DNA from 2 places in the Pseudomonas sp. KH_027 genome. Region 1 is predicted to be linked to the other one. Evidence: predicted binding sites of a transcription regulator. Region 1 holds the regulator's gene; the other holds the start of a gene.
The links. Region 1 encodes sigma-54, which starts transcription at its own class of promoters, with help from an activator protein. Its sites were predicted from a motif close to ANTGGCATNNANNTTGCTNT; they were not measured.
Positions count from the first base shown of each region.

Region 2: the regulator sigma-54 is predicted to act here: its motif matches at 2,549-2,568, upstream of flgB (flagellar basal body rod protein FlgB).

Region 1 is NZ_CM174470.1:3,879,297-3,883,839, reverse strand. Features, by position in the region: gene rapZ (RNase adapter RapZ) at 1-498, opposite strand, end outside; gene ptsN (PTS IIA-like nitrogen regulatory protein PtsN) at 515-979, opposite strand; gene hpf (ribosome hibernation-promoting factor, HPF/YfiA family) at 994-1,302, opposite strand; gene AC3IYG_RS18170 (RNA polymerase factor sigma-54) at 1,387-2,895, opposite strand; gene lptB (LPS export ABC transporter ATP-binding protein) at 3,046-3,771, opposite strand; gene lptA (lipopolysaccharide transport periplasmic protein LptA) at 3,771-4,328, opposite strand; gene lptC (LPS export ABC transporter periplasmic protein LptC) at 4,315-4,543, opposite strand, start outside.
Region 2 is NZ_CM174470.1:3,024,631-3,029,173, reverse strand. Features, by position in the region: gene flgA (flagellar basal body P-ring formation chaperone FlgA) at 1-418, opposite strand, end outside; gene AC3IYG_RS14220 (chemotaxis protein CheV) at 496-1,428, shown strand; gene cheR (protein-glutamate O-methyltransferase CheR) at 1,473-2,300, shown strand; gene flgB (flagellar basal body rod protein FlgB) at 2,619-3,026, shown strand; gene flgC (flagellar basal body rod protein FlgC) at 3,041-3,490, shown strand; gene flgD (flagellar hook assembly protein FlgD) at 3,508-4,194, shown strand; gene flgE (flagellar hook protein FlgE) at 4,228-4,543, shown strand, end outside.

The DNA.
Region 1 (4,543 bases):
CGCGGTGCCCGGTTCCGGCTTGTTCAGCAGGCGCAACTTGAGCGAGTCGCGCAACTGATAGAGGTTGAGGTGCGTGGTGTCGATCTTCAGGTCGGCCAGGTCGATGATCGGACCGAGCAGTACGCTTTCGTCCTGAATGGCTTCGGCCAGCGAGCGTTCGTCGGTGGTCAGCGGGTGACGGCGGCGAGTCTCGGAGAAACGCTTGAGCAGGGTTTCTTCATCCGCGTCGAGGTACAGCACATCGCATTGGATGTGCCGGGCGCGCACTTCATCGAGCAGTTCGGGAAAGCGCTTGAGCTGACTCGGCAGGTTGCGCGCATCGATCGATACGGCCACCAGTGGCTGCAACAGCTCGGTGTGCAGCAGGGCGCGTTCGGCGAGTTCCGGCAGCAGTACGGCCGGCAGGTTGTCGATGCAGTAGAAGCCGTTGTCCTCGAGGACATCGAGGGCGGTGCTCTTGCCGGAGCCGGAGCGGCCGCTGACGATGATCAAGCGCATGGTGAGCCTCTGCTGCCTAGCGGCCGTTCTGTACGTCCACTACCACCTGATACAGGCGCTCACTGCTCGGGGCATGGCGCAGCTGTTCGCGGACTTCACTGCGGTCGAGCATGCTGGCGATCTGCCGCAGCAGTTCCAAGTGCTCATCGGTAGCGGCCTCTGGCACCAGCAGGACAAACAGCAGGTCTACCGGGGCGCCGTCGATAGCGTCGAAGTCCACCGGCGCGTCGAGGCGTAGCAAGGCGCTGATCGGCGATGTGCAGCCCGGCAGGCGGCAATGGGGTATGGCGATACCGTTACCGAAGCCGGTCGAGCCCAGCTTTTCGCGGGCGACCAGGCTCTCGAAAACGTCTTGTCCATCCAGGTCGGGCAATTCGCGGGCGACCAGGTTGGCGATCTGTTCGAGTACACGTTTTTTGCTGCCTCCCGGCACGCTCACCAGGGAACGGCCGGGGGTCAGTATGTTTTCAAGTCGAATCATGGGTGAGGGTGGTGTCAGCGGGCTGTGGCGCCTTGCAGGCGACCTAGCTGCTTTTCCTTGTGCTTGATGAGTTGGCGGTCGAGCTTGTCGGTGAGTAGATCGATAGCCGCGTACATGTCGTCATGTTCGGCGTTGGCGACGACTTCGCCGCCAGCGATATGCAGGGTCGCTTCGATTTTCTGTTTGAGCTTCTCGACCTCCATGGTTACCTGCACATTGGTGATCTTGTCGAAGTGGCGCTCCAGTCGTCCGAGTTTTTCGTCGATGTAGTCGCGTAGGGCGTCGGTCACATCCAGTTGATGTCCACTGATGTTGACTTGCATACCGCTTTCTCCTTATTGCCGTGTGTAAGAGACAGGCTAACGGGCCTGCCACCGGAACACTTTGGCCTTGGATCAGTGTAGCCGTTACATCAGCCGCTTCCGTTCACTGGAAGGCGCTATCCCGAGGGATTCGCGGTATTTGGCGACTGTGCGACGGGCCACCTGAATGCCCTGTGCTTCCAGTAAACCAGCGATCTTGCTGTCACTCAACGGCTTTTTCGCATTTTCCGCTGCAACCAGTTTTTTGATGATCGCACGGATCGCGGTAGACGAGCATTCGCCGCCTTCGGCGGTGCTGACGTGGCTGGAGAAGAAGTATTTCAGCTCGTAAATGCCGCGCGGTGTGTGCATGAATTTCTGCGTGGTGACCCGCGAGATGGTCGACTCGTGCATGCCCACCGCTTCGGCAATGTCATGCAGGACCAGGGGCTTCATCGCCTCGTCGCCGTAGTCGAGGAAGCCGCGCTGGTGCTCGACGATCTGCGTGGCGACCTTCATCAGGGTTTCGTTGCGGCTCTGCAGGCTCTTGATAAACCAGCGCGCTTCCTGCAGCTGGTTGCGCATGAAGGTGTTGTCGGCGCTGGAGTCGGCGCGCTTCACAAAACCGGCGTATTGCGCATTGACCCGCAGGCGTGGCATGGCTTCCTGGTTCAGTTCCACCAGCCAGCGTTCGTTGTGCTTGCGCACGATGACGTCCGGCACCACGTATTCCGGCTCGCTCGACTCGATCTGCGAGCCGGGACGCGGGTTGAGGCTCTGGATCAGCTCGATGACCTGGCGCAGCTCGTCTTCCTTGAGCTTCATGCGGCGCATCAGCTGGCTGTAGTCGCGGCTGCCGAGCAGGTCCAGGTAATCACCGGCCAGGCGCTGGGCTTCATTCAGCCAGAGGGTCTTGGCGGGCAGTTGGCGCAGTTGCAGCAGCAGGCATTCGCGCAGGTCGCGGGCGGCGATGCCGGCGGGTTCGAACTGCTGGATGCGGTGCAGCACCGCTTCCACTTCGTCCAGTTCGATATCCAATTCGGGGTCGAAGGCTTCGAGGACCTCTTGCAGGGTCTCTTCCAGATAGCCTTGGTTGTTGATGCAGTCGATCAGGGTAACGGCGATCAGGCGGTCCTTGTCGGACATCGGCGCCAGGTTGAGCTGCCAGAGCATATGGCTCTGCAGGCTCTCGCCAGCCGATGTGCGGGTGGTGAAGTCCCACTCGTCGTCATCGTTGCTCGGCAGGCTACTGGCGCTGGTCTGGTAGACATCTTCCCAGGCCGTGTCGACGGGCAGTTCGCTGGGGATGCGCTCGTTCCACTCGCCTTCTTCCAGGCTGTCGACCGTGGGGGCAGACTCCTGGTAGCTGGTTTCCTGGTAGGACTCTTCCGTATTGGGCGCCGCGGGGGCGCTTTCGGCGCCATCGGCCAGCGGGTCGGTGTTGTCGAAGTCGTCGCCTTCTTCCTGGCGCTCGAGCATCGGATTCGACTCCAGGGCCTCCTGGATCTCTTGTTGCAGATCCAGGGTGGACAGTTGGAGAAGACGAATGGCTTGTTGCAGCTGCGGTGTCATCGTCAGCTGCTGGCCCATTTTAAGGACTAGCGATGGTTTCATGGAGGGGGCTTAGGACCTTATTCGCCGGCGCTGATGCTATGCGCTATCCACTACAGGGCGCCGAAGCGCCACCAGGAAGCAAATTATATGCCTGACCTTGAGGGTTTTGCCTAGCCCCCGCACGTTTTCCGTAGTGGGTGGCTGTGCGAACTACAGGCGGAACTCGTGGCCGAGGTAGACTTCTTTCACCAGCTGGTTGGCCAGGATGGTTTCGGAGTCGCCTTCGGCGATCAGCTGCCCATCGTTGACGATGTAGGCTGTTTCGCAGATATCCAGGGTCTCGCGCACGTTGTGATCGGTGATCAGTACACCGATGCCCTTGGCTTTGAGGTGGTGGATGATTTGCTTGATGTCGCCGACCGAGATCGGGTCGACGCCGGCAAACGGCTCGTCGAGCAGGATGAACTTGGGTGCGGTGGCCAGGGCGCGGGCAATCTCCACGCGGCGGCGCTCGCCACCCGAGAGGCTCATGCCGAGGTTGTCGCGGATGTGGCTGATATGGAATTCCTGCAGCAGGGTTTCCAGGGCCTGGCGGCGGCCGGCGCGATCGAGGTCCTGACGGGTCTCGAGGATCGCCATGATGTTGTCGGCGACCGAAAGCTTGCGGAAGATCGAGGCTTCTTGCGGCAGATAACCGATGCCAGCACGGGCGCGACCGTGCATCGGCAGGTGCGTGACGTCCTGCTGGTCGATCAGCACACGGCCCTGGTCGGCGTTGACCAGGCCGACAATCATGTAGAAGCAGGTGGTCTTGCCGGCGCCGTTGGGGCCCAGCAGGCCGACGATCTGCCCGCTTTCGATCGACAGGCTGACGTCGCGCACGACTTGGCGGCCCTTGTAACTCTTGGCCAGGTGTTGGGCTTTGAGGATGGCCATTACTGCGCCTGCTGCTCAGCGGGTTTGTTCTTCGGCTGGATCACCATGTCGATACGCGGGCGTGGCGAGGTCACGTTGGCGCCAGTGGCGCGACCGGCGTTGACGATCTGGCGCTGGGTGTCATAGACGATTTTCTCGCCTTCGAAGGTGTTGCCTTCCTGTACGACCTTGGCCTGATCGATCAGCACGATGCGCTCGTTGGCGGCGAAATACTGGATGGTCAGGCCGTAGGCCTTGACGATCTGCTTGTCGGCAGAGGGTTTCTGCTCGTAGTAGGCCGGTTTGCCCACTGCGGTGAAGACTTCGATATCGCCGCTGGCGTTCTGCGTGATGGTCACGGTGTTGCCGGTGATCTTCAAGGTGCCCTGGGTGATGACGACGTCGCCGCGATAGACCGCTACGCCTTGCTTGTCATCGAGTTCTGCGCTGTCCGCCTGCACGCGAATCGGTTGCTCGCGGTCGGTCGGCAGTGCCAAGGCGCTAGCGCTTGCCAGTGCGGCGCTCAAACCGAGCAGTAGGGGGAGGGTCCGGAGAGACAATGTGTTAACGAACCTCATGCTGGCCTCTTACATTGGACAGCAGGAGCATCCTGCCGTCATTCAAGTACGCTTTCATTCCTTGCGCCGTGGTCACCCCGTTGGCCGCCTCGATTCTAACGGCTTGCTGGGTCTGCGCATATTCTTTGTCGGGGATCACGGTCAATCGGCTGGTGGTGAGTATGGTCGGCCGGCCTTTGGCGTCCGTTCGTTCGACGCGCACGGAGTCGATCAGT
Region 2 (4,543 bases), 850 kb from region 1:
CACGCTTGAGTGGCCGGGTGGCGATCACCACATCACGGAAGATGCGCACCTGGGCCGGGACGAACACGGTCCAGGGCGAGGTACCTTCACAGCGGATTTTGACGGTGACCCGGCCAATGGGTTGGGCGGGGCTCTCCAGGGAGGCGGTCAGATCATTGTCGCAAAGTGGCAGGCGCAGGCGCGGGTCGAGTGGGTTGATGTGTATTTCATGGCGCCCCGGGATTTCGCTACGCTCCAAATAGTCTTCGACGGTGACCTCAAGAAAGCCTTGGGTAGCGCCGATAAGCTGTTCAGGCAAAGTCACTTCGTCCGCGACAGCAATAATGTTGCAGCCGAGCCAGAGTAAAGCGAACAGAGCCCCAAGTAGGGGGCGTCGCTTGGCTGTCGAGTGTCGGAATACTGTCGTTTTCACGTTCATAGTCGCTACAAAGCAAGCCCCGTGCCGCCCGCTACGCTAACGTAGCGCGTCCGGGGACAAAATTAAGGGGGTCGGGCATGGCCGGTGTAATGGATTCGGTTAACCAGCGCACGCAGTTGGTTGGACAGAACCGACTGGAATTGCTGCTATTTCGTCTGGATGGCAAGCAGCTGTACGGAATCAATGTGTTCAAGGTGAAGGAGGTGCTGCAATGCCCCAAGCTCACCATCATGCCTAAATCCAGCCCGGTGGTACGTGGGGTCGCCAATATCCGTGGCGGTACCATTCCGATTCTCGACCTGGCGATGGCTACTGGCAGGCCCGGGCTGGATGACTTGAAGAGCAGCTTCGTCATCATCACGGAATACAACACCAAGGTTCAGGGCTTTCTGGTGCGTTCGGTCGAACGCATCGTCAACATGAACTGGGAAGAGATCCATCCGCCACCCAAGGGCACTGGGCGCGACCACTATCTGACTGCGGTGACGCATTTGGATCAGCAATTGGTGGAAATCATCGATGTGGAGAAAATCCTCGCGGAGGTTGCTCCGACCTCGGAGGCTATTTCCGTCGGCGTGATCAATCAGGAAACCCAGAACAAAGCCGTCACCAAGCATGTCTTGATCGTCGACGACTCGTCCGTGGCGCGCAAACAGGTGACGCGCTGCCTGCAGTCGGTCGGGGTCGAGGTCACGGCCTTGAACGATGGGCGGCAAGCGCTGGACTATCTGCGTCAGTTGGCCGATGACGGCAAACGCCCGGAAAAAGAGTTGCTGATGCTGATTTCCGACATCGAGATGCCGGAAATGGATGGCTATACCTTAACGGCGGAGATCCGTGCCGATCCGCGCATGCAGAAACTGCACATCCTCCTGCATACTTCGCTTTCCGGCGTGTTCAATCAGGCGATGGTGAAAAAAGTTGGCGCGGATGATTTTCTCGCCAAGTTCCGGCCCGATGACTTGGCTTCGCGCGTGATCGAGCGCATCAATATAGCGGATGAGGGCTGAGAGCGTAGCTCCCAGCGGTATATGGATTCGGTGAGGCGGCGCTAGTGTCTTCAGGTGATTTGGATTTTGAGCAGTTCCGGACGTTCCTGGAAAAAGCCTGCGGTATCCTTTTGGGTAGCAATAAGCAGTACCTGGTATCCAGTCGGCTGAACAAGCTGATGGAGCAGAATGGCATCAAAACCCTGGGTGAGTTGGTGCAGCGCATGCAGGGGCTGCCACGCAGCGGCCTGCGTGAGCAGGTAGTGGATGCCATGACCACCAACGAAACCCTCTGGTTTCGCGATACCTATCCGTTCGAAGTGCTGAAGAATCGGGTTCTGCCCGAAATCCTCAAAGCCAATCCCGTGCAGCGTTTGCGCATCTGGTCGGCGGCGTCTTCGTCGGGTCAGGAGCCCTATTCGTTGTCGATGGCGATCGACGAGTTCGAGCGCAGCAACCTTGGCCAACTCAAGGCTGGCGTGCAGATTGTCGCCACCGACTTGTCCAGTTCGATGTTGTTGGCGTGCAAGTCCGGCGAGTACGACAGCCTGGCGCTGGGGCGTGGCCTGTCGCAGGAACGCTTGCAGCGTTATTTCGACCCGAAACAGGCCGGGCGCTGGGCGGTCAAGCCCGCGATCAAGAGTCGAGTCGAGTTTCGCGCTTTGAATCTGCTGGATAGCTACGCCGGCCTGGGCAAATTCGATATCGTGTTTTGCCGCAACGTATTGATCTACTTCTCCGCCGAGGTGAAGAAGGACATCCTGCTGCGCATTCATAGCACCTTGAAGCCCGGTGGTTACTTGTTCCTCGGTGCCTCCGAGGCGCTCAACGGCCTGCCTGAGCATTATCAGATGGTGCAGTGCAGCCCGGGGATCATCTATAAAGTGAAATAAGGTCGTGGGTAACAGGCAGAGCGGGCGCGAAGTGTCCTGTGATGCTTCGCCACGCGGTGCGTGAGGGTGATCCAGCGGATCGTGCGGTAAACGGGGAGGCCACTGGCCTCCCTTTTTGTTTCTGGCGGGTGGCAATGGGCGGGGAGGGGTTGCCGCTCGCCTTGCCAGGCAGCGGAAAGGCTTTGCCGCTTTAGGCCTTTCGTGTTGTTGTAAAGTTAATAAGTAATTGATTTATATGTGAAAAATAAATTGGCATGCACCTTGCTAAGTGTCTGATACGGAAAACCAGACACGCCAATCGGCAAAGGTTCGTTGACCATGAGCATCAGTTTCGACACAGCCCTCGGCATTCATGAAAAAGCGCTTGGCTTCCGCGCCCAGCGTGCCGAAGTTCTGGCCAACAACATTGCCAACGCCGACACGCCCAACTACAAGGCGCGTGATCTGGATTTCGCCTCGGTGCTCGCCGAGCAAAGCGCCAAGATTCAGCGCAGCCCGGTTGGGCTGAACCGCACTGACAGCCGGCATATCTCTGCCGAAGGGCTGGCCATGGCCGATGCCTCTGTGCAGTACCGCACCCCCATGCAGCCTTCGATCGACCAGAACACGGTCGATGCGCAGCTGGAGCAATCCAGCTATGCGGAAAACGCTGTGCAGTTCCAGGCCAGCTTCACTTTGCTCAACAGTAAGTTCAAAGGGCTGATCGGCGCCCTGCGCGGCGAATAACGGAGACCCATGCCATGTCACTAGCCAGTGTTTTCAATATTGCCGGAACCGGCATGAGTGCTCAGACCACTCGCCTGAACACCATCTCCAGCAATATCGCCAACGCCGAGACGGTGTCCTCGAGCGTCGACCAGACCTACCGTGCTCGTCACCCGGTGTTCGCCACCATGTTCCAGAGCCAGCAGGCGTTGAGCGGCGACCGCGGCTCGCTGTTCGCCGACCAGGACGAACCTGGCAGCGGCGTGCAGGTGCTGGGCGTGGTCGAGGATCAGAGCAGCCTGACCCCACGCTATGAGCCGAACCACCCAGCGGCGGATGCCGATGGTTACGTCTACTACCCCAATGTCAACGTGGTCGAAGAAATGGCGGACATGATCTCCGCCAGCCGTGCCTTCCAGACCAACGCTGAAATGATGAATACCGCCAAACAAATGATGCAGAAAGTACTGACCCTGGGTCAGTGAGGCAGTGAGGGAAGCACATGAGCATTGATACGAGCACGACTACCAGTTCTGTGCTGGACCAATACCAGGTCAAGAGCCAGACCACGAATACCAGCGGCACCAGCAACCTGGGCAAAGACCAGTTTCTTCAACTGTTGGTGGCGCAAATGAACAACCAGAACCCTCTGGACCCGCAGAGCAACAGTGAATTCGTGGCGCAGCTCGCGCAGTTCAGTACGGTTGAAGGGCTCGACAACCTCAACACCAGTGTCGACAGCATCCTGTCCAGCACCCAGTCCTCCCAGGCGCTGCAGGCTTCGTCGCTGGTCGGGCGCAAGGTCATCGTCACCACCAATCAGGCGGTGGTGGATACCAGCGAAACCTTCAAGGGCAGCGTCAACCTGACCAATGCCACCAACAATCTGTACGTGAACGTGCTCGACAGCAAGGGCACCCAGGTCAACCGCATCAATCTGGGCGATCAGGCTTCCGGCCAGGTCAGCTTCATGTGGGACGGCAAGGATTCCAGCGGCAACGTGACGTCGCCTGGCACTTACACATTCGAGGCGCAGGCCGCGGTCGACGGAAAAACGCTGGCCATGAGCACCAACCTGCCGGCCAACGTGGACAGCGTGACCCTGGGGCAGAACGGCGCAGAAATGACGCTCAATCTGGCCGGGCTCGGCAGCATCGCTCTTTCCAAGGTTCAGGTAATCGGTCAATAACTGCCGGCAGGCTCGGCGTTTGAGGAGCATTCCATGTCTTTCAATATCGGACTCAGCGGCATCAAGGCCGCATCCAGTGACCTTAATATCACTGGCAACAATATTGCCAACGCCGGCACCGTGGGCTTCAAGCAGTCGCGTGGCGAATTCCAGGATATCTATTCGGCCTCAGTGCTGGGCTCGGGCAGCAACTCGGTAGGCAGCGGTGTGCTGATGAGCAACGTCGCCCAGCTGCATAACCAAGGCACCATCGATTACACCGAAAATGCCCTGGATATGGCGGTCAATGGCAACGGCTTCTTCGTCACCAGTAACAACGGCGCCATCAGCTATACCCGCGCCGGGTACT